Regions from separate parts of the Hoeflea sp. EC-HK425 genome, predicted to be linked through region 4. Evidence: predicted binding sites of a transcription regulator. Region 4 holds the regulator's gene; each other region holds the start of a gene.
The links. The regulator PhoB, encoded in region 4, activates phosphate uptake and scavenging genes when phosphate is short. The targets are predictions, from matches to a motif close to TGTCATNNANCTGTCAT.
Positions count from the first base shown of each region.

Region 1: a site for PhoB is predicted at 4,182-4,198, ahead of phnD (phosphate/phosphite/phosphonate ABC transporter substrate-binding protein). Genes of this name have one in related genera too.
Region 2: a site for PhoB is predicted at 5,241-5,257, ahead of SPHINGO391_RS23975 (1-acyl-sn-glycerol-3-phosphate acyltransferase). Genes of this name have one in related genera too.
Region 3: a site for PhoB is predicted at 5,692-5,708, ahead of phnC (phosphonate ABC transporter ATP-binding protein). Genes of this name have one in related genera too.

Region 1 is NZ_LR701572.1:1,130,340-1,137,903, forward strand. Features, by position in the region: gene SPHINGO391_RS08105 (HAD-IIA family hydrolase) at 1-573, opposite strand, end outside; gene phnE (phosphonate ABC transporter, permease protein PhnE) at 570-1,388, opposite strand; gene phnE (phosphonate ABC transporter, permease protein PhnE) at 1,388-2,203, opposite strand; gene phnC (phosphonate ABC transporter ATP-binding protein) at 2,200-3,000, opposite strand; gene phnD (phosphate/phosphite/phosphonate ABC transporter substrate-binding protein) at 3,063-4,040, opposite strand; gene SPHINGO391_RS08130 (ATP-binding cassette domain-containing protein) at 4,295-5,053, opposite strand; gene SPHINGO391_RS08135 (ABC transporter permease) at 5,085-6,206, opposite strand; gene SPHINGO391_RS08140 (sugar ABC transporter substrate-binding protein) at 6,290-7,237, opposite strand; gene SPHINGO391_RS08145 (LacI family DNA-binding transcriptional regulator) at 7,440-7,564, shown strand, end outside.
Region 2 is NZ_LR701572.1:4,459,011-4,466,574, forward strand. Features, by position in the region: gene SPHINGO391_RS23950 (FAD-dependent monooxygenase) at 1-939, opposite strand, end outside; gene SPHINGO391_RS23955 (helix-turn-helix transcriptional regulator) at 1,041-1,739, shown strand; gene SPHINGO391_RS23960 (TraB/GumN family protein) at 1,770-2,912, opposite strand; gene SPHINGO391_RS23965 (alpha/beta fold hydrolase) at 3,013-4,032, opposite strand; gene SPHINGO391_RS23970 (tyrosine recombinase XerC) at 4,173-5,108, opposite strand; gene SPHINGO391_RS23975 (1-acyl-sn-glycerol-3-phosphate acyltransferase) at 5,306-6,214, shown strand; gene fsa (fructose-6-phosphate aldolase) at 6,367-7,020, opposite strand; gene SPHINGO391_RS23985 (primosomal protein N') at 7,116-7,564, shown strand, end outside.
Region 3 is NZ_LR701572.1:1,005,767-1,013,330, forward strand. Features, by position in the region: gene phnH (phosphonate C-P lyase system protein PhnH) at 1-487, shown strand, start outside; gene SPHINGO391_RS07515 (carbon-phosphorus lyase complex subunit PhnI) at 491-1,618, shown strand; gene SPHINGO391_RS07520 (alpha-D-ribose 1-methylphosphonate 5-phosphate C-P-lyase PhnJ) at 1,615-2,553, shown strand; gene phnK (phosphonate C-P lyase system protein PhnK) at 2,550-3,374, shown strand; gene phnL (phosphonate C-P lyase system protein PhnL) at 3,378-4,085, shown strand; gene SPHINGO391_RS07535 (DapH/DapD/GlmU-related protein) at 4,082-4,696, shown strand; gene bluB (5,6-dimethylbenzimidazole synthase) at 4,693-5,373, opposite strand; cobalamin riboswitch at 5,422-5,602, opposite strand; gene phnC (phosphonate ABC transporter ATP-binding protein) at 5,783-6,631, shown strand; gene phnD (phosphonate ABC transporter substrate-binding protein) at 6,723-7,564, shown strand, end outside.
Region 4 is NZ_LR701572.1:3,348,906-3,356,469, reverse strand. Features, by position in the region: gene SPHINGO391_RS18890 (substrate-binding domain-containing protein) at 1-700, shown strand, start outside; gene pstC (phosphate ABC transporter permease subunit PstC) at 767-2,227, shown strand; gene pstA (phosphate ABC transporter permease PstA) at 2,224-3,579, shown strand; gene pstB (phosphate ABC transporter ATP-binding protein PstB) at 3,647-4,462, shown strand; gene phoU (phosphate signaling complex protein PhoU) at 4,509-5,231, shown strand; gene phoB (phosphate regulon transcriptional regulator PhoB) at 5,261-5,944, shown strand; gene SPHINGO391_RS18860 (GcrA family cell cycle regulator) at 6,050-6,577, opposite strand; gene SPHINGO391_RS18855 (aspartate aminotransferase family protein) at 7,051-7,564, shown strand, end outside.

The DNA of each region.
Region 1 (7,564 bases), 2.2 Mb from region 4:
ACGCGGGCTGTCTTTCAACGCCTGTTCGAGCAGCGCCTGGCGGGGCTCGCTCCAGGCCGATGCGCCGAACATGAGGAAGCCTTCTGCGCCGGCATAGGCGGCCGCGTCATCCTCGAGAAAATCCGCGCCGTCTGGAAGTTCCTCGCGGCCGAATTTCGGCTGCGCCGCCATGCCCCATTTCAGCTCCGGGTGGGTTTCAAGCCCCCGGAGCAAGGCCATGCGGCTCGAGACCACGTCCTCGGTGGCGAAGCTGTAGCCCAGACGCTCGTAGCGGGCATGAAGCACGGAGGAGGGGTAGCCTGCGGCATTGGTGACAACCATCACCTGCTTGCCGCGCGCGCGCAGTCCGTTGACGCGGTCGACGACGCCGGGAATGGCGGTCTCGCCGATGTTAAGCACGCCGAAGGCGTCGAGCAGGAACACATCGAACCGGTCGGCGATCGCGTCGAGAGTGTCGGCGCGCACGAACTCGGCCTGGCGGCGCAGCGCCGGCAGGCGGTGGCGCACGGATTCATACTCCCGGAAGGCCCACGCGGCGCCCTGGTCGCTGATGACCTCTGATCCTGTACTCAAATGATGGCTCCACGCACCTTGGCCGAGACCCATTCGCCTATCACGACGGCTGCCAGAATGACAATCAGGATCAGCGTCACCTGCGGCCAGGCCAGCGTGTTGAGCGAGGACTGCAACTGCAGGCCGATGCCGCCGGCGCCGACGAGGCCGAGAACGGTGGATTCGCGGATATTGATGTCCCAGCGGAAGACGCTGATGCCGGCAAAGGCAGGCATGATCTGGGGCACGATGCCATAGGCCATCACCTGCCAGCGGCTGGCGCCGGTGGCGGTGATCGCCTCGACCTGGGTGGGGTCGATCTCCTCGATCGCCTCGTAGAGCAGCTTGGCGCAGAACCCGATCGAGCGGAAGGCGATGGCGAGAAGCCCGGCGAAGACGCCGGGGCCGATGACGGCGACCAGCAGCAGCGCCCAGATCAGCGAGTTGATCGAGCGCGTGGCAACGATGATGAACAGTGCGATCGGTCGGATGAAGGTGGCGCTCGGCGTGGTGTTGCGGGCTGCCAGAAAGGCCACCGGCACCGCCATCACCAAGGCGAGCAGGGTGCCCAGCGTCGCCATGTTGAGCGTGTCCCAGAGCGGGCCCCAGAGCTTGTCCATGTACGACCAGCGCGGAGGCCAGGCGCGACCGCCGATGTCGGCGGCAATGCGCGGGGCATCCCAGACGAAGAACCATGTGGTGGCATCTGATATGCGCTGCCAGCACCACATGAAGACGGCCACGCCTGCGAGGTAGGCGGCCCAGCGCGCAAGCGTCTGGTTGCGGTTGCGCAATTGCCAGATTTTCGCGCCGCTCGCGTTTTGTGAAACCGGCATTACTGCACCTTTGCCCTGATGATGCCGGAGAGGTATTCCAGCACCATGACGGTGACGATGATGATCAGCAGGATCGCTGCCGCCGTGTCGAACTCGTAGCGGTCGAAGGCGGTGTTGAGCGTGGCGCCGATGCCGCCGGCGCCGACCAGCCCGAGAACCGCGGATTCGCGGAAATTGATGTCGAGGCGGTACATCGACAGGCCGATCAGCCGGGGCATCACCTGCGGCTGGACCCCGTAATTGATCCATTGCATCCATGTCGAGCCGGTGGCGCGGATGGCTTCCGCCTGTACCTTGTCCATCTCCTCGATGTCCTCGGCCAGGAGCTTGGCGAGGAAGCCGATCGTGGCAAACGACAGGGTGAGGAAGCCCGCGAGCGGGCCGAAACCGAAGATCGCCACCAGCAGGATGGCGACGATGATCTCGTTGAGTGCCCGCGACAGTGCAACAATGCCGCGGCAGATCAGATAGACCGGCAATGGCGCGATGTTTCGCGCGGCCCCAAGCCCGATCGGAATCGAGATCAGGATGCCGACCACGGTCGAAGCAACAGTGATGATAACACTTTCAAGTATGCCGTCGCGGATATCGGTGCCGCGCGAGACGAAATCGGGATTGAAGAACGAGGCGATGAAGGCCCAGCCGCGGCTCAGGCCCTCGGCGACGCGGGACCAGTTGACGTCGATCGAGGCAGTGGCCAGCACGAGATAGACCGCGGCTGCGATGAAAAGACCCCAGCGCAGCGTCGGATTGGAGATCAGCGGCGGCTTCTTCCAGGTGGTGCCGAGCCTGTCTTCAAGCAGGACCGCGCTCATGCAACGGGTTCCTCAGCTTCCGCATCTTCATCGTCGACTTCGCGTATGGTCGCGTGCCAGTCCTCTTCGCCGTAGATGTTGGTCAGCACGTCCTCGGTCATTTCGACCGGCTTGCCGTCAAAGGCGAGTTCACCCGCCTTGAGGCCGACGATGCGCTCGACGAACATCTGCGCCAAAGCCACGTCGTGGATGTTGATGACGGCGGCGAGATCGCGTTCGGCGCAGAGTTCGCAGATCAGGCGCATGATCTGGCGCGAGGTCTTCGGATCGAGCGAGGCAGTCGGCTCATCGACCAGCAGCAGACGCGGATTCTGGATGAGCGCGCGGGCGATGCCGACGCGCTGGCGCTGGCCGCCGGACAGTTCGTCGGCACGCTTGTCGGCCATGGCCAGCAGGCCGACCCGGTCGAGCAGGCGAAACGCCTCGTCGACATCGGCTTGCGGATATTTGCGGAAATAGGAGCGCCAGAAACCGACATAGCCGAGGCGTCCTGAGAGTACGTTCTCCATCACGGTGAGGCGCTCGACGAGGGCGTATTGCTGGAAAATCATGCCCATCTTGCGCCGCATCTTGCGCAGTGCCCCGGAACCGAGAGCGGTGACATCGGTGCCGTCGAGGATGACGCTGCCTGATGTCGGCTCAACCAGCCGGTTGATGCAGCGGATCAGCGTCGACTTGCCGGCGCCGGATGGACCGATCAGCGCCATGACCTGGCCTTTCGGCACGGTCAGCGTGACGTTCTGGAGTGCCTTGTCGCCGGTGCGATAGGTCTTGGACAGGTTCTTGAGTTCGAGCATGGGGCCCCGTCATGAAACAGAACGGCGCCGCGCGAAAACGCGCGGCGCCAGAGGGAAGGGGATTACCCGCAGGTGTATTCAACACCATTGGCCGCATCGATCTTGCGAACGACTTCCCAGAAATCCTTGTAGTTCATTTCGAGGAACTGGCCTTCGTTGGACTTCTCGAACTCCTTCTTCAGCGAGGATCCTTCCCAAGGGAAGGTGAAGAAGGCTTCCTTGATCTTTTCCTGAAGCTCGGGCTTGAGGTTGTAGACAACGCCGAAGCCCGTCGTCGGGAAGGTCTGCGACTTGTAGATCGACTTGACCTGATCGGCGGTGATCACCTCACGCTCGATCATCCGGCTCATCACCGAGTTGGCGATGGCAGCAGCCGGATAATCCTTGTTGGCGACGCCGAGGATCGAGTTGTCGTGCTTGCCGGAGAAGGCAGGCTCGAAATCGGTGCCGGCGACCATGCCGTACTCGGCTTTCAGCAGTGCCGACGGCGCCTTGAAGCCGGAGTTCGAGGTCTCCGAGGTGAAGGCCATGGTCTTGCCCTTGATGTCCTCGACCTTTTCCACGCCGGAACCCGGATAGGTGATGATCTCCATCTCGTAGCCGAAGCCGCCATCTTCCGAGGCCATGATGGTGAAGGGGCGGAAGCCGGCGCAGTTGACCGCAAGCGGGTTGGAGCCGGTGTTGAAGCCTGCGATGTGCAGGCGGCCCGAGCGCATGGCTTCGATCTGGGCGGCGTTCGACTGGACAGGGAAGAACACCGACTTCTTGCCCGTGATCTTGTCGAGGTGGGTCAGGAAGTCGGACCAGGCTTCCTTGTAGACGGCAGGATCCTCCACCGGCGTGTAGGCGAAAATCAGAGTGTCCGGATCGATGAGCTCGGCCGCATCGGTCGGAATGTCGGCGATCATGTCGCCGTCAACGTCGCAATAGCGTTCATCGAGCGTTCCGCGCTCGCAATCGGCAGCGGATGCGGCCAGCGGCGCCGCGATTGTCAGGGCAACACCGGCGATGGTGCTCAAAAGCAGTGATTTCAAGGTCATGATCTTCCTCCCAAATGGCATTTCGTTTCTCCCGCGCTGACTATTCTGGGTCAGCGGCGAAATGGCAAGCGATTATGACAGGTCATCTGTTTGAATTAACAGGACTGAAGCTGATCGCGTTTCGCGAATACGAGCCAAAACGTGACAGTTTTGCGACAGAAAATCGAAGAAAACGAAACAAAAACGGACCTGTAACGAAAAGGCGCGGCCTGCCGCCGCGCCGTCCTGTTCCTGTGGAAAGTCAGAGCGTGACGTCAGACGGTGCCGCCAAGCGAGCTCTCCAGCGCCACCATTTCCTGGCCGCCCGCCATCAGGTCCTGCAACTCGTCGGGGGTGATCTGCCCGCGCTGGGCGGTTCCCAGCGTCTTGCCGCGGTTGAGCACGGTGAAGCGGTCGCCAACGGCCAGCGCATGACGGACATTGTGTGTGATGAACACCACGGCAATGCCGTCCTTGCGCACCTTGTCGATGGTGGCGAGCACGTTTGCGGTCTGGCGCACGCCGAGCGCCGAGGTCGGTTCGTCGAGGATCAGCACCTTGGCGCCGAAATGCACGGCCCTTGCAATCGCCACGGTCTGGCGTTCGCCGCCTGACAGCGTGCCCACCGCCTGGTCCGGCCCGCGCAGGTTGATGCCCATCTTGCGCATTTCCTGCATGGTGATCTCGTTGGCATAGGCATGGTCGAACAGCTTGAAAGGGCCGAATTTCTTTTCGGGTTCGTTGCCCATGAAGAAATTGCGGCTCACCGACATCAGCGGGATCATGGCCAGATCCTGATAGACCGTGGCGATTCCTGCCGAGATCGCGTCGCGCGGGTCTTCGAAATGCATCGGCTTGCCTTCGAACAGGATCTCGCCGCGGGTCGGCTTGTGGACCCCGGACATGGTCTTGATGAAGGTTGACTTGCCGGCGCCGTTGTCGCCGAGCAGACAATGGCATTCGCCTGGATAGATCTCCAGCGAGACGCCGTTCAATGCGATCACCGAGCCGAAATGCTTCTCGATGTTCTTCATTTCAATCAGGGGAGCGTGTTCCGGGTTCATCTCATCTCTCCCCCGTGATCATGCGTCTTATGTAGGTGTTGAGCACCACGGCGAACAGTAGGATGACGCCGAGGAACACCCGGAACAGCGAGCTTTCGACATTGGCAAAGAACAGGCCCTGCTGGACCACGCCGAAGATCAGCGCGCCCAGGGCCGCACCGATGACCGAGCCGTAGCCGCCGGTCAGCAGCGCGCCGCCGATGACGACGGCGATGATGGCCTCGAATTCCTTGAGCAGGCCGCGATCTGCGCCCGCGGAGCCGAACTCCATCACCTGGCAGGTGGCGAAAACGCAGGCGCAGAAGGCAGTGAACATGAACATCAGGATCTTCACGCGGTTGACGGGAACGCCGACATAGCGCGCAGCCTGGGCGTCGCCGCCAGAGGCAAAGATCCAGTTGCCGAATTTGGTTCGGGTGAGCAGGAAGTGTCCGAAAACCACCAGCATGAGCGCCCAGACAATCAGCATCGGAATGCCGTCGACGACCGGCTCTCCTGCGCGGTTGCCGCGCTCGAACACCGCAATGATCCCTGCGTCACCGAGCCAGGTGAACAGTCCTGTGAGGATCTTGCCGCCAAAGAGAGCGGCCAGCCAGTCACCTTCGGCCGCCTTGTCGATGCCGCCGATGATGGTCTTGCGCTCGATCAACTGCGGCAAATAGATCGTGAAGCCGCGCAGGATGAACAGGAACGCCAGCGTGACGATGAAGCTCGGCAGGCCGGTGCGCACGACGATGATGCCGTTGAGCGCGCCGATGGCAATACACAAGGCAAACGTGATCAGGATCGCCTGCCATACCGGCCAGCCCAGTGTGATAGTGAAGATCGCGATCATCATCCCGGCAAAGCCAATCATCGAACCGACCGAGAGGTCGAATTCGCCGGCGATCATCAGCAGGCAGGCGCCCACGGCGATGATCATGAACTGGGCGGAGACGACGGACCAGTTGAGAACCCCTTGCGAGGAGAACATGCCGCTGTCTCCGGCAAAGATTGCGAAAAGCACGAACACGATCACCGTGCCGCAGATGCCGCCCAGTTCAGGCCGGATCAGGGCTTTGCGCAGGGCCGATGTCTGCTTGATGCGTTCGTCGCTTGCGGGTGCGTCAGCCGTATCGGACATGAGGCCTCACAGACGTTGATTTGAATGGGAAACTGCAAGAAATGGCAGCGGCGCACAGGGGCGCCACTGCCAGGGAGGAACCCTTAGCGGTATTCGCCCGCATATTTCTCAACCATTTCAAGTCCGTCGGCGGTGACGAAGCCGGGGCCGGAATTGATGTTGTTGCCCGGCAGCACGCCGTACCGGTGGTAGTTGGTCAGCACCACCACAGGCAGATAGGCCTGCAGGAACGGCTGCTGGTCGATGCCCCAGTTGATGGTTCCGGCCTTGATGCCTTCGACGATGTTGGCGCCGAGGTCGAAGGTACCGAAGTAGATCTGACCGGCCATGCCGTTTTCCTCAAGCGCCAGCAGCGTCGGGTCGGCGCTTGTCGGGCCAAGCGTCAGAACGGCGTCGGTGTCCGGGTTGGAATTGAGGTAGGCCAGCACGCGGTTCTTGATTTCAGCCGGATCCTGACCGGAATCGATCATCTGGTTGCCCAGCTCCACCCCGAGCCCGTCGGCAAAGCCCTGGCAGCGCTCGGTCGAGGACGGCGAGGAGATGTAGTGGTTGACGCAGAGGAAAGAGCCGACGCCGTCGCCCTTGGCGCGCAGGCCGGCTGCATGGCCGGCGTCATATTCGGGCTGACCGACATACATCAGCGCGCCGACTTCGCGGGCCTGGTCCGGGGTGCCGGAATTCATGATGATGACGTCGACGCCGGAATCGACAGCTGCCTTGATCGGGCCGGACAGCACGTCGTAATCGGCCAGGGTGGTGATGATGCCGTTGGGGCTGGAAGCCGCTGCCTGTTCGATGATGCGGGCCATGTCGGCGAGGTCGCCGGTGGGCGGATTGCGGTACTCGACTTCCACATTCATCTGCTTGCCGGCCAGCGCGATGCCGTTCTTGATGGTGTTCCACCAGCTGTCGCTGTCAGGGGCGTGGCTGACGAGCACATAGCGCTCGCCTTCGGCGGACGCCGTGGCGGCGCTCAGCACCGGTGCTGCGAACACCGCAACGGCCAATGCGAGCTTCTTGGTCAATGACATCATGATCTCCTCCCAGAGTTTTCGTCGAATGAATGGAAAGTCCGGCCTCCCGCCGTCTCTCGATGATCAGGAAACCACGAATCAACCCGTTTTGCAACCGGTTGCAAAATGGAAACCGAAATTCTTGCTTTCGCGAGGCATTCTGGGCAGTAATGAGGGAAGGTCCGAATGTATGCGGGCCACAGAATGGAGACGCTGCTCAATGCCGCCAACGCTGAAGGATGTCGCCGAAAGGGCAGGGGTGTCGCGTGCGGCGGTATCGCGCACCTTCACCGATGGCGCGTCGGTTTCGCTGAAAATGCGCAAGAAGGTCGAGAAGGCCGCCAC
Region 2 (7,564 bases), 1.1 Mb from region 4:
GCGCCCGTGGCGGTACTCGTCGAGCGCCAGCGTGTTGGCGGAGTAGATGCTCCACCATTCGAGATCCCAGCTGCCGCTGTAGCCGATGTCCTCGAGCACCAGCGCCACACTCTTGCGGACCGTATCTTCCCTGAGCGCTTCGGTCTCGCTTTCGCCGCTGGCCAGCTGGTAGTCGATGCGCCATATATCGTCGGGCTGCTTGTGGATCAGCACGGTTCCGCCGGGCCGGCACGCGGGGTCGAACAGGGCACGGCGGATGGTCGGATAGTCGTGCTGCATCCGGATGTCGGCGATGACGTAGCGGCCCTCATAGTTTTCGCCGCGCAGTTTCAGGCCGAGCATGCGGCGGACCGGGCTGCGGGCGCCGTCGGCCGCGAGCAGCCAGTCAGCTTTCAGGGCGTAGGTCGCCTCGGGGTCGCGTATGGTCAGGTCTACGCCGGCCGGACCGGAGTGCATGGCGATCACCTCGCTTTGCCACCTGGTCTCGATCAGCGGATTGGCGGCAATGGCCTGATAGAGGTACGCTTCGATGTATTGCTGCTGGAGATTGTACATCGGCCTGAATTTTTCCGATGGTCCGTCCGGCATGGTAAATTCGAGTATCTGCTTGCCGCGATAGAAACTGCGTCCCGTGGTCCAGCCAAGCGCCTTGGCGAGGAACGGTTCGAGTGCGCCGAGGCTTTGAAGGATGTGGAAGCTCTGGCGGGCAATGCAGATGGCCCGGCTGCCGTCGTTGAAGCTTGACCTGGCTTCAACAAGCACCGAGCGCACGCCCTCGCGAGCCAGGCTGAGTGCAGCCACCATTCCGACCGGTCCGGCGCCGACGATGACCACCGGAACGGCATCGGTCAGATGCGCCCTTGCCTCGCCGCGGGGCTCGTTGAAATGCGGATAGGTGAAGTAGAGCGAATCCGTTTCGTCTCGACCGGCAGGCCTCATGGGTTTCCTCCGTAGCAGTCTCCAGCCGCCAATTTACTCCGCGGAGGTCGTCTTGTATGTCCCCCTTGGGAGAGGACAGCGCGGACAAAGGGAGGTGATGAGTGACGAGCGTTTATCGCCTGATCGAGGACTGCGCTGCGGCCAGTGGCAGCGATGGTTTTGCCGCGTGCATTGTCGATCTGGCCGGATGGACGGGTGTGCGCCAGCTGATGGTGTTCGAAATGACCGGTGACGCTGTGACCTGTCTCTTGTCGCGCAACTATGAACGGGTGAGAACGGGCGAGGTTTTGGCTGGACGCTACATGGATGGCTGGTTCCGCATGGATCCGCTGTTGCCTGAACTGATGCGGCTGCCGCTAGGCCAGACGCATGTGCGGCGTATGGACGACATCGTTGCAAAGATGCCGCCCGACTATTTCGATATCTTTTTCAGTGAGCCCGGCCTGTCAGGCAAGACCACCGTGCTGGCGGCGGGTTCGTCACGGCGGATGATGGTCAATTTCTATGATGGCGAAGCGGGTGCGCCGAAACCGGACGAGGCATTGCTCTCGCTGATTGCCCGGCTCCTGCTCAATCATCACGAGAGCCACCCGCCGGCCGGCTATCCCGCCTGTCTTGCGGCTCTGAGCGAGCGTGAACGGCAGATCTGCCTGGGTGTTCTCGGTGGCAAGAAGGCGGAGATGATCGCCGGCGAACTGGGCCTGTCCCCGGCCACGATTGTGACCTACCGGCGCCGTGCCTATGGCAAGCTCGGGATCTCGTCGCGGGGCGATCTTTTTGCCCTTTGCCGCAAGGGGTGAAGCTGAAACGGCTGCCGGAGCCGCTCCTCTTTACAGACTTCCGGAGTTCGCCGGAATCGCCGTCACCGTGAAGCCCGCGTCCTGCAAGAGCGCCACCAGGCCTTCCTTGCCTGGCAGGTGCAACGCGCCGACAGCGATGAAGGCGTTGCCGGCGTCGAGGATCGGGGCGGCGCGCTCGGCCATTACGTGGTTGCGCATGCGAACGATGCGCTCCTCGAAGGCGGCGTAGCCGCTGGCGTCATCTTCGAGTTCCTCAGGTCCGGCAGCCAGAACCACCGGCATGATCTGCGCGATCTCGCCCTCCAGGTAGAGACCGGTCATGGTCGCCATGATGTCGGGCATCAGATCAGCCAGCTTGATTGTCTCGACCAGGCCGCGGATGTGGAACTCGATCGGCAGGTCGGCCATGGCCTGCATCTGCTCGCCGATGCTTTCGAGGCCGAGCAGCTGCTTGCCCCGGTCCCGGGCGGTGGTGGCGATCTTGATGTCGAGAAACTCGACGCCTTCGGCCTTGCGTGCCATCTCGCAGGCCGGCAGGGCAACCAGGCCGGCGATCATCCAAGGCTTCATCCGCGAGACCAGCGCGATCGGAATGCCGCGGCGCGACAGTTCGGCACTGATGATCTCGGTCTCCTCCTCGTTGAGGAGCGAGGTCAGGGTGGTTCCATCGGTGAACATGGTGAGTTCGGGCCTGGTCAGCAATGCGGCCTGGGCCTTGGCCGGATCAAGGATCTCTATGGTCTCGATCACCACGGTTCCGGCCTGGTCGAAGGCTGCGCGCGCAGCCTCGGGCATCTCGGTCACGCGCGGATCTGTGACATGCATGGTTCCGAACAGGAAGGAGGGGGTGAGGCCGGGCTTCTCGACCTTCCACAACAGCCCGCTGCCATTGGGAATGGCGGCGGCCTCGGCGCGGGCGGCGGCAAGCTTCTCCGGATCCGACAGGGCGAGCTGTTCGACCAGGCTGGTGCCGGCGCAGGACGCTGTGTCTTCAGCGCGGGCCTGGCCGGTGCCCCAGACAAGGCCGAGCGCAAGCAGGATCAGCAGGGCGAACGGCAAGGATACCGCGACGGCGAAGACCAGGTTTGGAAATCGCGCGCAGGTGGTCCTTATGCTGGACAGGACGTGCTGGTGATGCATGGCAGGCCGTTCCTTCTGGATCTGACCCGTCATCTTACCGTCCGCGGGCTGACAATCCGGTTAACCCGCTGTGAACTTCCGTCCTTGGTAAACCGGACGTTAATCGCCCGCGTCTGCCGGTCCGGGGCCCGGCTTACGGCCGGCGCGCGCCGGGCAAATCGCCAAGGAATCCGGCGATCAATTCCGCGGTGCGCTCATCGTCGATCACGCCGAGATGGGATTGCCCGTCAAGCAACCGGTAGCGGCCGTCCGGGTTGACGGTTTTCATCAGCGGCTCATAGCCCGAGGCAACGAAGGATTCATCGTCTGCGCCGGCAATCAGCAGGAAGGGCGGCAGCGTGGCAATGTCGGCGAGATAATCGTTGCGCGGTGCATAGGCGGTGTTGAGGCGGTAGCTGTAGCTCGTGGTGGCAGTGCCGCCCTCGGGGCCGTTCAGCACCTCGGCGGGGAAGTTGAACTGTATCGCGGTCAGGCCGTTGAGCGCGGTGATTCCCACGGCATTAAGCATCGACAGACCGATGATGCGGCGGGTCAGCGGCCGGGCCCAGCCGCCGGAATTAGGGCGCGTGGTGGGGGCGTTGTACTTGAGAAACGGCGCCAGCAGCACCGCGCCGTCGAGCGTGGAGCGGTGGTCTCCGCCGGCAAAGCGGACGACCAGTCCGCCGCCGCTCGAATGGCCGCCAAGCACCAGTGGCTGGCCGGGTTTGCGCAGCAGCGCCGCGAGATCGGCGATGTCTTCCTCGAACTGGCCGACATGGGCAATGTCGCCGCGGGTTTGCGGGTCGGGGCCATGGCCGCGCAGGTCCGGCAGGGCAACCTCGACGCCGGCCTTCCCGGCGATGGACCGTGCAAGCCCGTCATAGGCGCCGCCATGCCAGCCCGATCCGTGGATGAAGATGACGAGCGGCGTATCGGCGTTTCCGCTGCCGTAGTGGCGATAGCCGAGCGTGGCGCCGTCGCGCGCCTGATAGGTCTGCAAGGGCGCGGGTTCGGGCCTTGCGCCCGCCGTCTGGCCGGAAAAATCGATGGTTTCGCCGGCAATCTTGTCTGAGGCACCCTGGGACAGGATCAGCCCGAAGGCGATCAGGAAATAGATGATGACGGAGATCACCGCGATGCGGAGAACGATGGGGAGAATATCGGAGACGGACATGGCTTTATCGCTGCTTGCTGACGGTTGATCGAAAGGAACCATGCACGGTTTCGACCGGAACTGCCGCCTGATGCAAGGGGCGGCTGGAAATTTGTGCCCGTTCAGGTGTTCGGGCTAGCTGTTCGGGCCGGCTGTTTGGCTCAGGCGCGGGGGTGGGCCCGGTCGTAGATGTCTATGAGCCGGCTGGCATCAATGCCGGTGTAGACCTGGGTGGTCGACAGGCTGGCGTGGCCGAGCAGTTCCTGGATGGTTCGGAGATCGCCGCCGCCAGCCAGAAGGTGGGTGGCGAAGGAGTGTCTGAGCGCATGCGGGGTGGCGGTCTCGGGCAGGTCGAGCGCCGAGCGCAGGCGCCGCATTTCCTTCTGCACGATGGCCGGCTGCAGCGGACCGCCGCGTGCGCCGCGGAACATCGGCTGATCGGGACCGGGCGAATAGGGGCAGAGCCTGCGGTATTCGGCGATGGCTTGTCTGGCCACAGCCAGCAGCGGCACGATGCGGGTCTTGCCGCCCTTGCCGGTGATCCTCAGTGTTTCGCCGTCGCGCGGCAGGTCATTCGCCGTCAGTGACAGCGCCTCGGAAATGCGCAGGCCACAGCCATAGAGCAGGGTCAGAACGGCGCTCGAGCGGGCGGCGATCCAGGGTTCGTCCGACATCTGGAGGTCGGTGTCGACCACGCGCAGGGCATCGCGCGCGCTCAGGGGCTTGGGCAGCGACTTGGGCTGGCGCGGCGCGCGTGTGGCCGAAGCGCCGGCTGCATTGGCCATGCCCTTGCGTTCGAGATGGCGCAGGAACGACCGGATCCCGGCAAGTCCGCGTCCCAGCGTTCTTGCGCCGGCACCACCGCGCCGCCGTTCGGCCATGAAGGCGCGCAGGTCGAGCGGGCGCAGATCGGCGAGGTCGGCGATCCGTGGGGGACCGCCGAGATGCGTGGTCAGAAACCCCAGAAACTGGCGCAGGTCGCGTTCATAGGCGTCGGCGGTCTTGGGCGACAGGCGCCGCTCATCGGTCAGCTGGTTGAGCCAGTGCTGCTGTTCGGCAATGACGTCGGGAGCGGCAATGACGAGAGGCTGGTTCATGATGGATCCGTGATTTGCAACGGCCTACCGGAACGCTCCGTGGTGCGACCGGGCGGCCACACCTGCGGCCAAACTTGGCGCCAACTATTGCATAGTGGGCTTAGCGGGGGGTAAACGGATCCGGCGGACTGATGTCATCATGGCATCATAATTGGTTGCCATAGGTTTTGTCAGGCGGACGAAAGAGAGTCGAATCCATGGCGTATGTGGCTGAGATTTCAGACCGGTTGCAGGTGTTGGCCCATGGCCGCCCCGGCCATATCATCGACCGGCTGATCGCCGAGCGCGGCGGCCGTCTGGTGGCGCACCCGGCCTGGCCGGTGATGCGGCCGTTTCTCTATGCGACGCTGAAGTACGGCGCCGCAGTGCGCATGGCCGACGCCATCGGCACCATGTCCGGTCACGAGGCGTTTCGCCACCTCAGCGACATTCTGAAGCTCGACATCCAGTCGCGCGGCCAGGAGCGGATCCCGAAAAAAGGCGGCTTCCTGCTGGTTGCCAACCACCCCACCGGCATCGCCGACGGCGTGGCGATGTATGATTTCCTGAGCCGCCATCGCCCCGACATGATGATTTTCGCCAACCGCGACGCGGTGCGGGTCAGCCCGCGCTTCAACGAAATCATCATCCCGGTCGAGTGGCGCGACGACTACAAAAGCCGCGACAAGACCCGCGAAACCCTGCAGCTGACCAACCGCGCGGTGCAGGATGGAAAGGCCACGGTGCTGTTTCCGTCAGGCCGCATCGCCTTCTGGCACGAGGGCAGGCTGACGGAACGCCCATGGAAGCTGTCGGCGGTGACGCTGGCCAAGCGGCATGAATTGCCGGTGGTGCCGGTCAATATCTCGGCGCGCAATTCCGGCCTGTTCTACTGGCTGTCGAAACATTCGACCGAATTGCGCGACATGACCGTGTTTCACGAGCTGCTCAACAAGAAGCACCACACGTTCCGCTTCACGGTCGGAGAACCGATCATGCCCGACGCGCTCGATGGCGACCCCGCGGAAGCGGTCCGGGCGCTCGAGTATCACACCGTGCACGGGCTTGCGAAAGACGCGGACCGGGCCTTCGAGCCGGCCCCGAAGGGCTGGAGCCAGGCGGCCTGAGCCGCAAGGCGCTCGAGACGTTTCACCAACGCTTTCTCACAGCACGTGACGGCCCCGGCCTGACTGCTTGCCTTGACCCGGAATGACAAAACGGCCCGGGGTGACCGGGCCGCTTCAGCTTCATTTCATGGAACGTGATCCGGCCAGCCGGATCAGGCGATGGTCTGGCCGGTCTTCTTCCAGTCGGCCAGAAACGCGTCGAGGCCCTTGTCGGTGAGCGGATGCTTGACCAGCGCCTTGATGGTCGAGGCGGGGATGGTTGCGACATCGGCGCCGATCAGGGCGGCTTCCTTGACGTGACCCACGGTGCGGATCGAGGCGGCGAGGATTTCGGTTTCGAAGCCGTAATTGTCGTAGATCTGGCGGATTTCGCGGATCAGGTCCATGCCGTCGATGCCCATGTCGTCGAGGCGGCCGATGAAGGGCGAAATGAAGGACGCGCCAGCCTTGGCGGCGAGCAGCGCCTGGTTGGCCGAGAAGCACAGCGTCACATTGGTCATGTGGCCGTCGGAGGTCAATGCACGGCAGGCCTTCAGGCCGTCGAGCGTCAGCGGCAGCTTGATGCAGATGTTGTCGGCGATCTTGGCCAGCACGGCCGCTTCCTTCATCATCGCGTCATATTCGGTGGCGGCGACCTCGGCGGAGACCGGACCGTCGACAATTGAGCAGATCTCCTTGGTGACTTCGCGGATGTCGCGGCCGGATTTCATGATCAGCGAAGGGTTGGTGGTGACGCCGTCGATCAGGCCCAAATCGTTGAGTTCCCGGATCTCGTTCACGTCGGCTGTGTCGACAAAGAATTTCATTTCACACTCCCAAGCTGCGCCAGCCGGGATTGTCCGGGGCGCTCTTAACAATTCCGGGTTCCCTTTAGCCCAAAGCGGGGGCAAGGTCACGCCACATGGCCAAAGATTCGCGACAAATTGAAGGCGGGCTGTTCCCCCGCAAGGTTGTTCCCGTGCTCATCCCGATGCCGGCGGAGCGCGCCTATTCCTATGCGCTGCCGGAGGGGGTGGACGCCGGGCCGGGGCAGATCGTGCAGGTGCCGCTGGGGCCGCGGCTGGTGGCCGGGATCGTCTGGGACGGGGAGGCCGACCAGGTCAATCCGGACAGACTGCGCGAGATCACCCAGGTGTTCGACTGCCCGCCGGTCAACGAGCCGATGCGCCGCTTCATCGACTGGGTGTCGGCCTACACGCTGTCGCCGCCGGGACTGGTGGCGCGGATGGCGCTGCGGGCGCCGGCCGCCTTCGATCCCGAACCGATGATCGATGCGCTGCGGCTCACCGATACACGGCCGGAACGGCTGACGGCGGCGCGCGAACGGGTGCTTGAGCAGGCGGGCGACGG
Region 3 (7,564 bases), 2.3 Mb from region 4:
TACGACACCGCCGCCGCCACTTTGCGCGTCGGCTTCGGCACTGATTGCAACACTGGCCGATGCCGATACACCTGTCTGGCTGGATGCGGCGATGGCCAAGAGTTCCGAAGTCAGGGACTGGATCGTGTTTCACACCGGTGCGCCGGTTGTCAGTCACCCGTCCGATGCATCCTTTGCCATCGTGGCCGCGCCGCAAAACCTCTCGGCGCTCAATGGCTTCTCGCTCGGCACCCAGGAATTTCCCGACCGGTCGACGACGGTGATCCTGCAGGTGTCGACACTGTCCGAAGGTGTGCCGCTTGCGCTCGGAGGTCCCGGTATCAAGGGTCAGGCATCGCTGGCACCAGCGCCAATGCCGCAGCATTTCGAAGCGCAGTGGCAGGCCAACCGCGCCACTTTCCCGCGTGGCATCGACCTGATCCTCGCCGCGCCGGGCTGCGTGGCGGCATTGCCGCGCAGCACCCGTCTAGTCCGCAGGGAGGCGTAAGTCATGTATGTTGCTGTCAAGGGCGGCGAAGCCGCCATCGCCAACGCCCACCGTCTGCTCGCCGCCCGACGCCGTGGCGATGCCAATGTGCCGGGGCTGACGCTCGAGCAGATCGCCGGGCAATTGTCGCTTGCCGTCGACCGTGTGATGGGCGAGGGCTCGCTCTACGATCCGGAACTCGCTGCCCTGGCGATCAAGCAGGCCCGCGGCGATCTGATCGAGGCTGTGTTCCTGCTCCGCGCCTACCGGACAACCCTGCCGCGGTTTGGTCATTCGGAGCCGATGGACACAGGCGAGATGCTTGTGGAGCGGCGGATCTCGGCGATCTACAAGGATCTGCCCGGCGGCCAGCTGCTTGGTCCGACATTCGATTATACCCACCGGTTGCTCGATCCGGTGCTTGCCGGCGACGCGCCGGTGGATGCACCCGAAACCAGTCAGGACAGCAACGAACGTGTGATCCGCGTCTCCGATATCCTAGGCGACGAGGGACTGATCGAGGACGATCCGGTGACGGATGCCTCGCTGCCGGTCGCCGATATCACGCGGGCGCCGACCGAATACCCGATGGGTCGGGACGCGCGGCTGCAGACGCTTGCGCGGGGCGATGAGGGCTTCCTGCTGGCGCTCGCCTATTCGACCCAGCGCGGCTATGCGCGCAGCCACCCGTTTGTGGGCGAAATCCGCATTGGTGACGTCGATGTCGAGGTGATGATCCCGGAACTCGGCTTCACGGTGGTGATCGGGCGGGTCAAGCTGACCGAGTGCCAGATGGTCAACCAGTTCCAGGGATCGTCCAAGGTGCCGCCGCAGTTCACCCGCGGCTATGGCCTGGTATTCGGCCAGGCCGAGCGCAAGGCGATGGCAATGTCGCTGTGCGACCGGGCGCTCAGGGCGAGCGAACTCGGCGAGGACATCGTTGCGCCCGCCCAGGACGAGGAATTCGTGTTGTCGCATTGTGACAATGTGCAGGCGACCGGCTTCGTCGAGCATCTCAAGCTGCCGCATTACGTCGACTTCCAGGCCGAGCTCGACCTCGTGCGGCGCATGCGTGCCGAGCATTTCGCCAATGCGGCGAGGGCCGATGGCGAGACATCCGCAACGGACGACACAAAGGAGGCTGCGGAATGAACGCGCTGGCACAGGACGAGGGTTCGCAGAATCTGGCGACCTACAATTTCGCCTATCTCGATGAGCAGACCAAGCGGATGATCCGCCGGGCTATCCTCAAGGGGATCGCCGTGCCCGGCTACCAGGTGCCGTTCGCGTCCCGCGAGATGCCGATGCCCTATGGCTGGGGCACCGGCGGAGTGCAGGTGACGGCGGCGATCATAGGTCCTGACGATGTACTCAAGGTCATCGACCAGGGCGCCGACGACACCACCAACGCCGTGTCGATCCGGGCCTTCTTCGCCAAGACCGCAGGCGTTGCAACGACGACCGCGACGCCGGATGCAACGATCATCCAGACTCGTCACCGCATTCCGGAAACGCCGCTGACCCAAGGCCAGGTGCTGGTCTACCAGGTGCCGATCCCGGAGCCGTTGCGGTTCCTCGAGCCGCGCGAGACCGAGACCCGCAAGATGCATGCGCTCGAGGAGTATGGCCTGATGCACGTCAAGCTCTACGAGGACATCGCCCGCAACGGTCACATCGCCACGACCTATGCCTACCCGGTCAAGGTCGAGGGGCGCTACGTGATGGACCCGTCGCCGACGCCGAAATTCGACAATCCGAAAATGCACCAGTCCGAGGCGCTGCAGCTGTTCGGCGCAGGCCGCGAGAAGCGGATCTACGCGATCCCGCCGCACACCGAGGTTGTGAGCCTCGATTTCGAGGATCATCCTTTCGAGATCCAGCATTTCGATCAGCCCTGCGCCATGTGCGGCGCCGTCGAGGTCTATCTCGACGAGGTGGTGCTCGACGACAAGGGCGGGCGGATGTTCGTCTGCTCCGACACCCACCATTGCGAAAGCCGCCAGGCTGATGGGCACCGCGGAGCGCTGCTTGGCGAAAGTCCGGGGGCCGGCGATGACGCGGGCGCCGAAAAGGAGGCAATTCGATGAGCCATTCCGACACACTTGAAGCGCTTGCCGCGGCCGGCATTCCGGCGCCGGTCAAGCCGCTGCTCAGCGTCGAGGGCCTGACCCGGGTCTACGGCAAGCGCATCGGCTGCGCCGATGTCAGCTTCGACCTGTGGCCGGGCGAAGTGCTGGCGATCGTCGGCGAATCCGGCTCCGGCAAGACGACGCTGCTCAACTGCATTTCCTCGCGGCTGACGCCGACCTGCGGCACGGTCCACTACCGGATGCGCGACGGCGCGACTGCCGACATCTACAAGATGGCCGAGGCCGAGCGGCGCTACCTTATGCGCACCGACTGGGGCTTCGTGCACCAGAACCCGATCGACGGCTTGCGGATGACGGTCTCGGCCGGCGCCAATGTCGGCGAGCGGCTGATGGCGGTGGGGAACCGGCATTACGGCAACATCCGCAACACCGCGATTGAATGGCTGTCGCGGGTCGAGATCGACGAGGACCGGGTTGACGACCAGCCGCGCACCTTCTCCGGCGGCATGCGGCAACGGCTGCAGATCGCCCGCAACCTAGTGACCGAACCGCGGCTGGTGTTCATGGATGAACCCACCGGCGGTCTAGATGTCTCGGTTCAGGCTCGGCTTCTCGACCTGTTGCGCGGGCTTGTCTCCGATCTCGGCCTCGCCGTCATCGTCGTCACCCACGATCTCGCCGTGGCCCGGCTTCTGTCTGACCGGATGATCGTGATGAAAGAGGGCCGGGTGATCGAGGCGGGCCTCACCGACCGGGTGCTTGACGATCCGCGCGCGCCCTACACCCAGCTTCTCGTTTCCTCGATCCTGCAGGTCTGAATCATGCACACGCTCCTTGTCGCTTCGGAAGTTCGAAAAACCTTCATCATGCACATGCGCGGCGGTGTCGAACTGCCGGTGGTCGCCAATGTCTCGTTTTCGCTGAAGGCCGGGTCCTGCGCGGTGCTTGGCGGCCCGTCGGGCGTCGGCAAGAGCTCGATCCTGAAAATGCTCTACGGCAATTACGGCACCGACAGCGGCCAGATCTTGGTGCAACACCATGGCCGCCATGTCGATGTCGCCAGCGCATCCCCGCGAACGGTGCTCGAAATCCGGCGCGACACGATCGGCTATGTCAGCCAGTTCCTGCGCGCGGTGCCGCGTGTCTCGGCGCTGGATGTGGCGGCGGAGCCTCTGCTGATCCGGGGCGTGGCGCAGGATGTCGCCCATGAGCGGGCGCAGGATCTTTTTGCCGAACTCAACCTTCCGGAAAAACTCTGGTCGCTGCCGCCGGCGACGTTTTCGGGCGGCGAGCAACAGCGGGTCAACATCGCCCGCGGCTTCATCACCGATCATCCGATCCTGCTACTCGATGAGCCGACGGCGTCGCTTGATGCGGCGAACCGTGCGGTCGTCATCGATCTCATCGCCCGCAAGAAGGCGGAGGGTGCGGCGCTTCTGGGGATTTTCCACGATCACGATGTCCGCAACGCGGTAGCCGACCATGTCATCGACGTCTCGGCCTTTGCCGCTGGAAAGTCCGCGGCATGACCAGATTGTCGGAAACGCCTCTGGTGCATTCTACCGCGAAAATCGTTGACTCGACGCTCGGACGCTACACCGAAGTCGGGGCCAATTGCACGGTGTCCCATTCAACCATGGGCGACTACTCCTACTGCGTCGAGAATACCCAGATCGCCTATGCAAAAATCGGCAAGTTCGCCAACATAGCCTCCCATGTGCGGATCTATGCCAGCATGCACCCGATGGAGCGCGCCTCGCTGCATCACTTCAGCTACCGCTCGGCATGGTACTTCGAAGGCGAGAGCGACGACCAGGACTTCTTCGACTGGCGCGCAGGCCAGGGGATCACGATTGGCCACGACACCTGGATCGGCCACGGCGCCGTGGTGATGCCCGGGGTAACAATCGGTAACGGCGCCAGCATCGGCGCGAACGCGGTGGTGACCAAGGACGTGGCCGATTTCGCCATCGCCGTCGGCGTGCCGGCGCGAACCATCCGGCAGCGCTTTTCCGACGCTATCGCCAGCCGGCTTGATGCACTCGCCTGGTGGGACTGGGAGCATGAGAAGCTACATGCGGCGCTCAGGGATTTCCGGACATTGCCGGCTGAAGAGTTTCTCGAGCGGCACGGAGGTTAGACCTCTCCCTGCCAGCACTCCTCGAAAATCAGCTCATCGAGTGGCAGCCTGCGGTTCCAGCCTTTGACCTCCAGTTCGGGCCGTTCGTAGAGCTCGTCGACATAGCCCAGACAAAGATAGGCGACGATCTCGATCCGCTCAGGGATGCCGAGAATGGCCTTGAGGTCCGCATCGCGAAAGATGCTGACCCACCCCATGCCGATGCCCTCGGCGCGGGCTGCGAGCCAGAGATTCTGCACCGCGCAGACGGTGCTGTAGAGATCCATGCTCGAATTGTGGGTGCGGCCCAAGACCACATCGCCGCCGCGGTCCCGGTCGCAGGTGACGCAGATGTTGAGCGGCGCCTTGCGGATGCCTTCGAGTTTCAGGAACTTGTACCTGGACTGCCGCTCCCCGGTAAACATGGCCGCGGCTTCCTCATTGGCGCGGGCAAAGGCATCGGCGACCCGATCGCGAACGGTCTGATTCCTGATGGTGATGAAGTTCCAGGGCTGCATGAAGCCAACCGACGGCGCGTTGTGCGCGGCTTCAAGCAGCCGCCGGAGCACATCATTCGGTATCGGCTCCGGAAGGAACTGGTCGCGCACGTCGCGGCGCGTGAAGATGGCCTTGTAAACGGCGTCACGTTCACCTGTTGTGAATGGTTGTGCTGCAGCCAGCATTGATGTCTTCGGCATTGTCTGATCCCCAACAATCCGTGAAAACCCGCCGCGCTGTCCATGCGCGGCAAGGCTATGACATCTGGCCGGTCTTCTGACTTCGGTTCCGCCGGCAGGCGCGCCTTCCCGGATTTCCCAGTGGCGTCTTGCGCTTGCCGTCCCCGTCACAGCGTTGGGCACGTTCCGGAATTGCACCGGATTCCCGATTCTCCCGCACAATGCAGGCACCAGATGCAGCCATAGGGTCATGACCGGGGCCTGAGCGCAAGCCGGAAAAACAAGGAAAACAAAGGGTTTTGACATATCCGGACGGGCAGCTGTGGATCGTAACAAAACTGACATCAAACCGACATCGGCCCTTCATACGGCTGGGCTAGTCCAATCCTCGAAAGTCACGAAACCCGCCGTGACCCATGGGGATTTGCTTATGCTTGAATTGACCGATGTGACCCGCCGCTTTGGCGCCAACACCGCTGTTGACTCAGTGACCCTGTCTATTCCCGAGGGGCAGATGGTCGGTATCATCGGCCGCTCCGGCGCCGGCAAGTCGACCCTTCTGAGAATGATCAACCGACTGACCGGCGTCAGCGGCGGAGTAATATCCCATCACGGACGTCCGGTCTCGACGCTGACCGGGCGCGAACTGCGCAGCTGGCAGCGCGATTGCGCCATGATCTTCCAACAGTTCAACCTGGTCCCGCGTCTCGACGTTGTGTCCAACGTGCTGCACGGGACACTCAACATGCGTTCGACGTTCGCAACCATGTTCAACCTGTTTCCACGCGAGGACATCCTCAGGGCGATCTCGATCCTCGAACGGCTCGGCGTCGCCGAGAACGCGCCGAAGCGGGCCGAGGCGCTTTCTGGTGGCCAGCAGCAGCGGGTGGCGATCGCTCGGGCGCTGATGCAATCGCCGAAGCTTATCCTCGCTGACGAACCAATCGCCTCGCTCGATCCGCTCAATGCCCAGATCGTCATGGATGCGCTCAAGGACATCAACGAGCAGGAAGGTATCACGGTGGTCACCAACCTTCACACGCTCGACACAGCACGCAATTATTGTGAGCGCATCATCGGCATGGCAGCCGGTAAGGTCGTCTTTGACGGCAGGCCGGAGGAGCTGACCACGGAAGCAGTTCGCGCGATCTATGGAGCGGGTGCCGACGGCGAGGAAATCTCTGAATCGATGACGTCCACCAGCCTGCACGCACGCGGGCGTCCGGCCGACGTCAAAGCGAAACTCACTCCTTCCGGCGTAGCGCTGGAATCGATCTGACCTCGCGGTTGCCGGGACCATCCTGCGGTTCCGGCCCGAGACGCCAGTTTTCCTACCCCACTGTCAACCCTTGTACGGAGACTAGATTATGATGAAGACCATCCTCGTGGCCGCCACGGCAGCCCTCTTGTCCACCAGCGCTTTCGCGCAGGACGCGATCACCGAATTCCGCATCGGCATCCTCGGCGGCGAAAACGCCCAGGACCGTCTGACCTCGAACGAATGCCTGCGTGCCTATGCCGAGGAAGCCCTTGGCGTTCCGGTCAAGCTGTTCACGCCGGCCGATTATGATGGCGTGATCCAGGGCATGCTCGGTGGTTCGATCGATATGGCGTGGCTCGGAGCTTCCTCTTATGCCAAGGCCTTCCTGACCGATCCTGAAGCCGTAGAGCCGGTTCTGGTCAAGACCAACCTCGACGGCTCGTTCAGCTATCACTCGATCGGCTTTGCCCGCAAGGACCGTAACATCACCTCGCTGGATGATATGAAGGGCAAGGCTTTCGGTTTTGGTGATCCCAACTCGACCTCGGGCTACCTGATCCCATCGATCGAAATTCCCCAGGCAACCGGTGCCTCCATGGAGAGCGGCGACTATTTCGGTGAAGTCAAGTTCACTGGCGGTCACGAGCAGACCATTGTTGCGGTTGCAAACGGCGAAATCGACGCCGGCGTGACTTGGGCCGATGGCCAGGGCAACTGGGAAGACGGCTACAATTCGGGTGCACTGCGCAAGGCAGTCGACTCCGGTCTCGTCGACATGAATGACATCGTGGAAATCTGGAAGTCGAAGCCGATCCCTGAAGGTCCGGTCACTCTGCGCAAGGCGCTGCCGCAGGATGTCAAGGACAAGATGATCGAACTCGTCGGCTCGATGCACGAGAAGGACGCACAGTGCGCCTACAACATCGCTGCTGGCGAAACCGCCGGTTTCAA
Region 4 (7,564 bases):
TGGCATCGTGTTCGCCTCGGACATCAATGGTCCTGAGTACGCGTTCACCCCTTCGGACTGGCACAATGCACTTGCTGCCAAGGTCCTGAAGGACGGCCAGCTGGTCGACAACCCTTACAAGTCCTGGAACGAAATCCGCGCCGATCTTCCGGCTCAGGAAATCCTGGCATTCGTTCCCGGCACCAAGCACGGCACCCGCGAAGTCTTCGACGAGAAGGTCATCATCGCTGGTTGCGAAGAAAACGGCGCTGCTGAGGCCCACAAGGCCGCTGGTGCCGAAGACGTGGACGACGCCTGCATGGCTCTCCGCACCGATGGCGTCTCGATCGACATCGACGGCGACTACACCGAGACGCTGGCTCGTGTTGACGCCAACAAGAACGGCATCGGCGTTTTCGGCCTGTCCTTCTATCAGAACAACACCGACAAGATCCGCGTCGGCACCATGGGTGGCGTTGTTCCTTCGGTCGAGTCGATCGCTTCGGGTGAATATCCGGTTTCGCGTCCGCTCTACTTCTACGTCAAGAACGCACATCTGGACGTGATCCCTGGTCTCCAGGAATATGTCGAGTTCTTCGTCTCTGACGAAATCGCTGGCCCCGACGGCCCGCTCGCTGCCTACGGTCTGGTTTCCGATCCGGAGCTCGCCAAGACGCAGGAAATGGTGAAGAGCCGTACCCCGATGGGCGCGCTGAACTGATCCGTTTGACGCCAAGAGGGCGGCGCCTGGTGCGCCGCCCTTCCTCGCGAACAGGGCGACTTCGAAATGACTCCAGGCACCATCGCAATCATCGTGCTCATACTCGCCGCGATCGGGTATGTTCTGGGTAGGCGGCGCGCTTTGCAGGCCGCAAAGCGGGAGGGGGTGAAGCTCCATTCTCTTCCAGGTTATTACGGAGAATCGGTCGCACTTTTTACTGCCGTGCCCGCGCTTTTCTTGATGGCCGCATGGCTGTTTCTGCAGCCCATCGTCATCGAGAGCAGCATCAGCGCCAAAATCCCTGACTCGGTGGTTCCGGAAGGCGGTGCCAAGAGCCTGGTGATGGTCGATGTACGTCGGATTTCCGATGGTTTGGGATTGATCCTCGCTCAAGGAGATGTTTCTGAAAGCGAGCTGGTGGACATGCGGGCCGACCTGACCAATGTCCGCTCTCGGCTTGCCGAAGTCGGTGTGGCGCTTGGCTCCGACGTGGCCCCTGCCGTTTTTGAAGCGGCCAAGTCCTACCGCGAGTTCGACAGCATCGCCTCTTCGGTTCGAAACGTCGCCGTGATCGTCGTCGCTCTGGCTTTCGCTTTCTGGGCCTGGTCACGTATCACGCCCAAAATGCGCGCCCGCAACATCACAGAGACCTTTATCAAGGCGCTTCTGATGGGCTCCTCTTTGGTGGCTATCCTGACCACTGTCGGGATCGTGGCATCGCTGCTGTTTGAATCATTGCAGTTCTTCCAGCTCTACCCGGCGAGCGAATTCTACTTCTCGACTGTCTGGAATCCGCAGTTTCGCGGTGGCTCCGATTTCGGGTTTCTGCCTTTGCTCTGGGGTACGCTCTACGTATCCTTCGTCGCCCTCCTCGTGGCCGTCCCGATAGGCCTGATGATCGCGATCTATCTTGCCGAATATTCCGGACGTGCGTTGCGCAGCTTCGCCAAGCCCGCCATCGAGGTGCTCGCCGGTATCCCAACGATCGTCTATGGTTTGTTTGCGCTCATAACAGTCGGCCCGTTTCTTCGCGACTGGATAGCCCAGCCGCTGGGCCTTGGAACGTCGTCAGCATCGGTGATGACCGCCGGCCTTGTGATGGGCATCATGCTGATCCCGTTCATCTCGTCATTGTCCGATGATATTATCAATGCTGTGCCGCAAGCGATGCGCGATGGTTCCTATGGCCTCGGCGCTACCCAGTCGGAAACCATCAAGCAGGTTATCCTCCCTGCCGCTCTTCCGGGAATTGTCGGGGCTTTCCTGCTGGCTGCCAGCCGCGCCATCGGCGAAACCATGATCGTCGTCATGGGGGCAGGGGCTGCGGCTCGCCTTGACCTCAATCCCTTTGAGGCAATGACAACCGTCACCGTGAAAATCGTGAGCCAGTTGACCGGAGACACCGAGTTTGCCAGCCCCGAGACCCTTGTGGCCTTCGCGCTTGGCCTGACCCTGTTCGTCTTCACGCTCGGCCTGAATGTTCTGGCGCTCTACATTGTGCGCAAATACCGGGAGCAATACGAATGACCGAAATCACCGCCGATCATTCCGCCGGGGCTGGCACCACCGGACGCTCGCTTTTGAATGTTGGAGAGCGTACCCGCAAACGCAATGCGGCGGAGAAGCGCTTCCGGATGATGGGCCTTGCGGCCGTTGCAATTGGTATTTTCGCGCTTGTAGGACTGATGGCATCGATCCTGTCGAACGGTCTGTCGTCCTTCAACCAGACCTATATCGCCCTGGACGTTTATCTTGATCCTGCAAAGCTGGACAAGAATGGCAACCGCGCGCCAGAGGATCTGCAGAAGATCACGACTTTCACGATCCAGCCTCTGATCAAGACTGCTGTGCAGGACATGCTAGACAAACGCGGATTTGCGGCCGAAGGCGTCAACCCGAATGAAGCGGCTGCGCTCATTTCGGGGGAAGCCCCGGCTGAACTGCGCCGCTTCATTCTGGCCAACCCCGACCAGATAGGCGAAACGATTTCCTTCGATCTCCTCGCGTCCGGTCGTATCGACGGCTACTTCAAGGGCAGGGTGACCATGGAAAGCGCGGCACTCGACCGCAACATTTCGCCCGAGCAGCTGGTTCTTGCCGACAGGCTGAAGGAAGCCGGAATTCTGGACCTTCGCTTCAACTGGGCTTTCTTCACCGCGCCTGACGCCTCTGACACCCGGCCGGAAGCAGCTGGCCTCGGCGTTGCCATTCTCGGATCTGCCTACATGATGATGATAGTGTTGGCCTTGTCGCTGCCAATCGGTGTCGCAGCCTCGATCTATCTTGAAGAGTTTGCGCCGCAGAATCGGTGGACTGACCTTATTGAAGTCAACATTGCAAACCTCGCTGCTGTGCCTTCTATCGTGTTCGGTATTCTGGGTCTGGCACTGTTTATCAATTTCGTCGGCCTGCCGCAGTCCGCTCCGATTGTCGGTGCTCTGGTGCTGACGTTGATGACGCTGCCCACCATCATCATTGCCACGCGCGCCGCACTCAAGGCAGTCCCACCATCGATCCGTGACGCGGCGCTCGGAATTGGCGCTTCGAAAATGCAGGCCATTTTCCACCATGTGCTGCCGCTCGCGGCTCCCGGCATCCTGACCGGAGCAATCATCGGTCTGGCCCAGGCACTGGGTGAAACGGCACCATTGCTGTTGATCGGCATGGTGGCATTCGTGCGTGAGTATCCTGCTGCGCCGCCCGAAGGCTTTTTCGACCCGGCTGCCGCACTGCCGGTCCAGGTTTACAATTGGACCCAGCGGGGCGACCCGGCCTTTATCGAGCGGGCATCGGGCGCGATCATTGTCCTGCTGATCTTCCTGCTCGTCATGAACGCCATCGCCATCCTGTTGCGCCGACGCTTTGAGCGCCGCTGGTAGGACCCGGCTGTCACCTTTGAATCAACCAAGCCCTGAGTATACTGAAACTGTTGAAGGGAAGACGGAGATGAACATCATGTCTGAAGCGGCGACTGAAAAAGCGGTTGATGCTGCCATCGAGGAATCCGCGATCAAGATGCGCGGCACCGACGTCAGCGTCTTCTACGGCGAAAAGCAGGCGCTTTTTGATGTCAATCTCGATGTCCGCAAGAACAGCGTGACGGCGCTCATCGGACCCTCTGGCTGCGGCAAGTCGACTTTTCTGCGCTGTCTTAACCGGATGAATGACACGATCGATATCTGCCGGGTCAACGGCGAAGTCACGCTGGACGGCGAAAACATCTACGCCCCGATGATCGATGTCGTGGAATTGCGGGCACGCGTCGGCATGGTCTTTCAGAAGCCCAACCCGTTTCCCAAGTCCATTTACGAAAACATCGTTTACGGACCGCGCATTCACGGCCAGGTTTCGACCCGCGTGGAGATGGACGAAGTTGTCGAGCGCAGCCTGATCAAGGCCGGCCTTTTCAACGAGGTCAAGGATCGTCTGCAGGAGCCGGGCACCGGTCTGTCGGGCGGCCAGCAGCAGCGGCTTTGCATCGCACGCGCCATCGCCGTAAGCCCTGAAGTCATTCTGATGGACGAGCCGTGCTCGGCGCTCGACCCGATCGCCACCGCAAAGGTCGAGGAACTGATCGACGAGCTTCGCGTCAATTACACCATCGTGATCGTGACCCACTCGATGCAGCAGGCTGCCCGTGTATCGCAACGCACGGCGATGTTCCATCTGGGCTATCTTGTCGAGGAAGGTGATACCGACAAGATGTTCACCAATCCCGACAACAAGCTGACCCAGGACTACATCACCGGCCGCTTCGGCTAATGCGACTGCCTTTTGCGTCACGATTACAGGATTGAAGGATCAAACCATGCCCGAAGCACACACAGTCACTTCTTATGATGATGACCTTCGTTTCCTGACGCGCCGGCTGTCGGAAATGGGCGGCATTGCCGAGCGCATGGTTGCCGACGCCGTCGCGGCCCTGGTCAATGCCGATACCGGCTCAGCCCAGCGCGTCATCTCCGAAGATCTGCTGCTCGACAATGGCGAGCGTGAAATCTACGACAAGGCAGTTCTGGTAATTGCCAAGCGCCAGCCGATGGCCTCGGATCTGCGTGAGATCATCGGCTCGATCCGGATCGCCTCCGATCTTGAGCGGGTCGGCGATCTGGGCAAGAACATCGCCAAGCGGGTGATCGCCGTTCACACCATGGCCCAGCCGCGCAAGCTGGTCCGCGGCCTCGAGCATCTGGCCGAACTGGCTCTGACTCAGCTCAAGGAAGTGCTGGACGCCTTTGCAACCCGTTCGCCCGATCTCGCCAATTCGATCCGCGAGCGTGACGAGGAGATCGACGCGATCTACACTTCGCTGTTCCGCGAACTTCTGACCTACATGATGGAAGATCCGCGCAACATCACTGCCTGCACCCACCTGCTTTTCTGCGCCAAGAACATTGAGCGGATCGGCGATCACGCCACCAATATCGCCGAGACGGTCTATTACGTGGCCACCGGCGAGCAGCTGGCAGCCGAACGGCCGAAGGACGATGATACCGCCACCATGGTCGCGCCCGCACCGGGTTCGGACTGAGAGCGCTACGGAGTGCATGACCCATGGCGATGAGTCCACGTATTACTGTGGTTGAGGACGAAGAGGCACTTTCGGTGCTGCTTCGCTACAATCTGGAAGCTGAAGGCTACGAGGTCGACACCGTGCTGCGCGGTGACGAGGCTGAAATTGCACTTCAGGAGCGGGTTCCGGATCTGCTGATCCTCGACTGGATGCTGCCGGGCATCTCCGGCATCGAGTTGTGCCGCCGTCTGCGCGCCCGGCCCGAAACCGAACGGTTGCCGATCATCATGCTCACCGCACGTGGCGAGGAGAGCGAGAGGGTTCGTGGCCTGGCCACGGGTGCGGACGATTTCGTCGTCAAGCCGTTCTCGACGCCCGAACTGCTGGCCCGTGTCAGGGCCATGCTGCGCCGCGCCCGTCCGGAAGTCATTTCCAGCCTGCTCAAGGTCGGCGATATCGAACTCGATCGCGAAACCCACCGGGTCAAGCGCCGTGGCCGGGACATCAAGCTGGGGCCGACCGAGTTCAGGCTTCTCGAATACCTGATGAGTTCACCCGGCCGGGTTTATTCCCGCGCCCAGCTTCTCGATGGTGTCTGGGGTCATGATGTCTATGTCGACGAGCGCACGGTCGACGTGCATGTCGGCCGGTTGCGCAAGGCGGTCAATCTCTCCGGCATGCGCGACACCATCCGCACCGTTCGCGGCGCGGGCTACTCGATCGAGGGCTGACGCGGGATTTACCGCCATCTCAGACAAGAGCTCCAACGAAAAAGCCCGGCTTCAACCCGGGCTTTTTCGTAATCCAAACCTTTTGCCTGTGAGAGGCATATCAATTCAGCGGGCGCGCTTGCGCTCGCTCGACGGCTGGAAGGCCATCTTGGCGTGATAGCCGCAATAGGGCGAGGAATCGCCGGAATCATTGCCGCAGAAGTGAAAACCTTCCTGCAGCGGATCACCGACCGGCCATTTGCAGGTGCGCTCGGAAAGCTCCACCAGCGAGAGCCGGCGCGAAATCGGCACCACCACATCCTCCATCGGACGGGTGTCGATCTCTTCCGATGCAACGACATCCAGATCCTGCTTCAGGGCTGCGCCGCCACTCGATCGGCTGACGGTTCTGGTTGTCGTCTGGCTTGCTGTCCGCCCGGCATAATTCGGTGCGCGCGGCGCCGCGGTCGTGCGCTTGGTGCGCACCGATGCCTGCCCGCCGCTCTTGGCGCGACCGGGCAGGTTGAGCCTGTGCACCTTGCCGATCACCGCGTTGCGGCTGACGCCGCCCAGCTGAGCCGCGATTTGGCTGGCACTGAGCCCGTCCGCCCAGAGTTTCTTGAGTCTTTCAACCCGTTCATCAGTCCAGTTCATGCAATACTCTCCCCGTATCCCGTATCCCGGGATGGCAGAATCCCTCACCGTCGCCCCGGAAGACCGGAACTCGAACGCTCGGTTACAGTGAGGTGAATAGTGTCCGCCGCGAACGTCTATTTCATGCCTTCAACTTAGTGGTCGGCGGACTCCGTGACAAGAGTCAGCCGAATCATGCTGATTCCTTTTTGCGGTTTTCCCCAACTTAGGAGGTGGGTATCAATTCTCACCATTCAGCGTTGACTTGGGGGTGATATCCCCGGCTGCTTGGGCGAATGACCGGAGCGATCGCCGTGGCCCGAGCCGCGCCTGCTGTCTCATTGACAGGCATGCCCTAATTGTAAATAGTGCCCACGCCGCCCCGGAAAGGGCGGCATTTTGGTTTTCCGGCATGCCCTGCCTTGTCTCGCCGTAGCGGTCGCAAGGCAAGGGCGGTGCCGTATTGTCCGTTCTCGAAGGGGGAGAGAAGCGCCATGGCTGAAGCCAAGCCGCTTTATGACACTTACAACCGCGTTCCGATCGTGTTCGAGCGCGGACATGGCGTCTGGCTGGAAACACCCGAGGGCGAGCGGTATCTCGATTTTGCCGCCGGCATAGCGGTCAATTCCCTTGGCCACACCCATCCGCATCTTGTTGGGGCGCTCAAGGCCCAGGCCGATCGTCTCTGGCACCTATCCAATGTGCACGAGATCCCCGATCAGTCCCGCCTCGCCCAACGGCTGACCGAAGTGACCTTTGCCGACAAGGTCTTCTTCACCAATTCCGGTGCCGAGGCGCTGGAGTGTGCCATCAAGACCGCGCGGCGTCATTTCTTCGTCAATGGCCAGCCCGAGCGCTATCGCATAGTCACCATCGAGGGCGCCTTTCACGGCCGGACCCTGGCGACGATTGCCGCCGGAGGCCAGCCAAAGTACCTCGAAGGCTTCGGGCCGAAGGTTGAAGGCTTTGATCAGGTTCCATTTGGCGATCATGAGGCGCTGAAGGCGG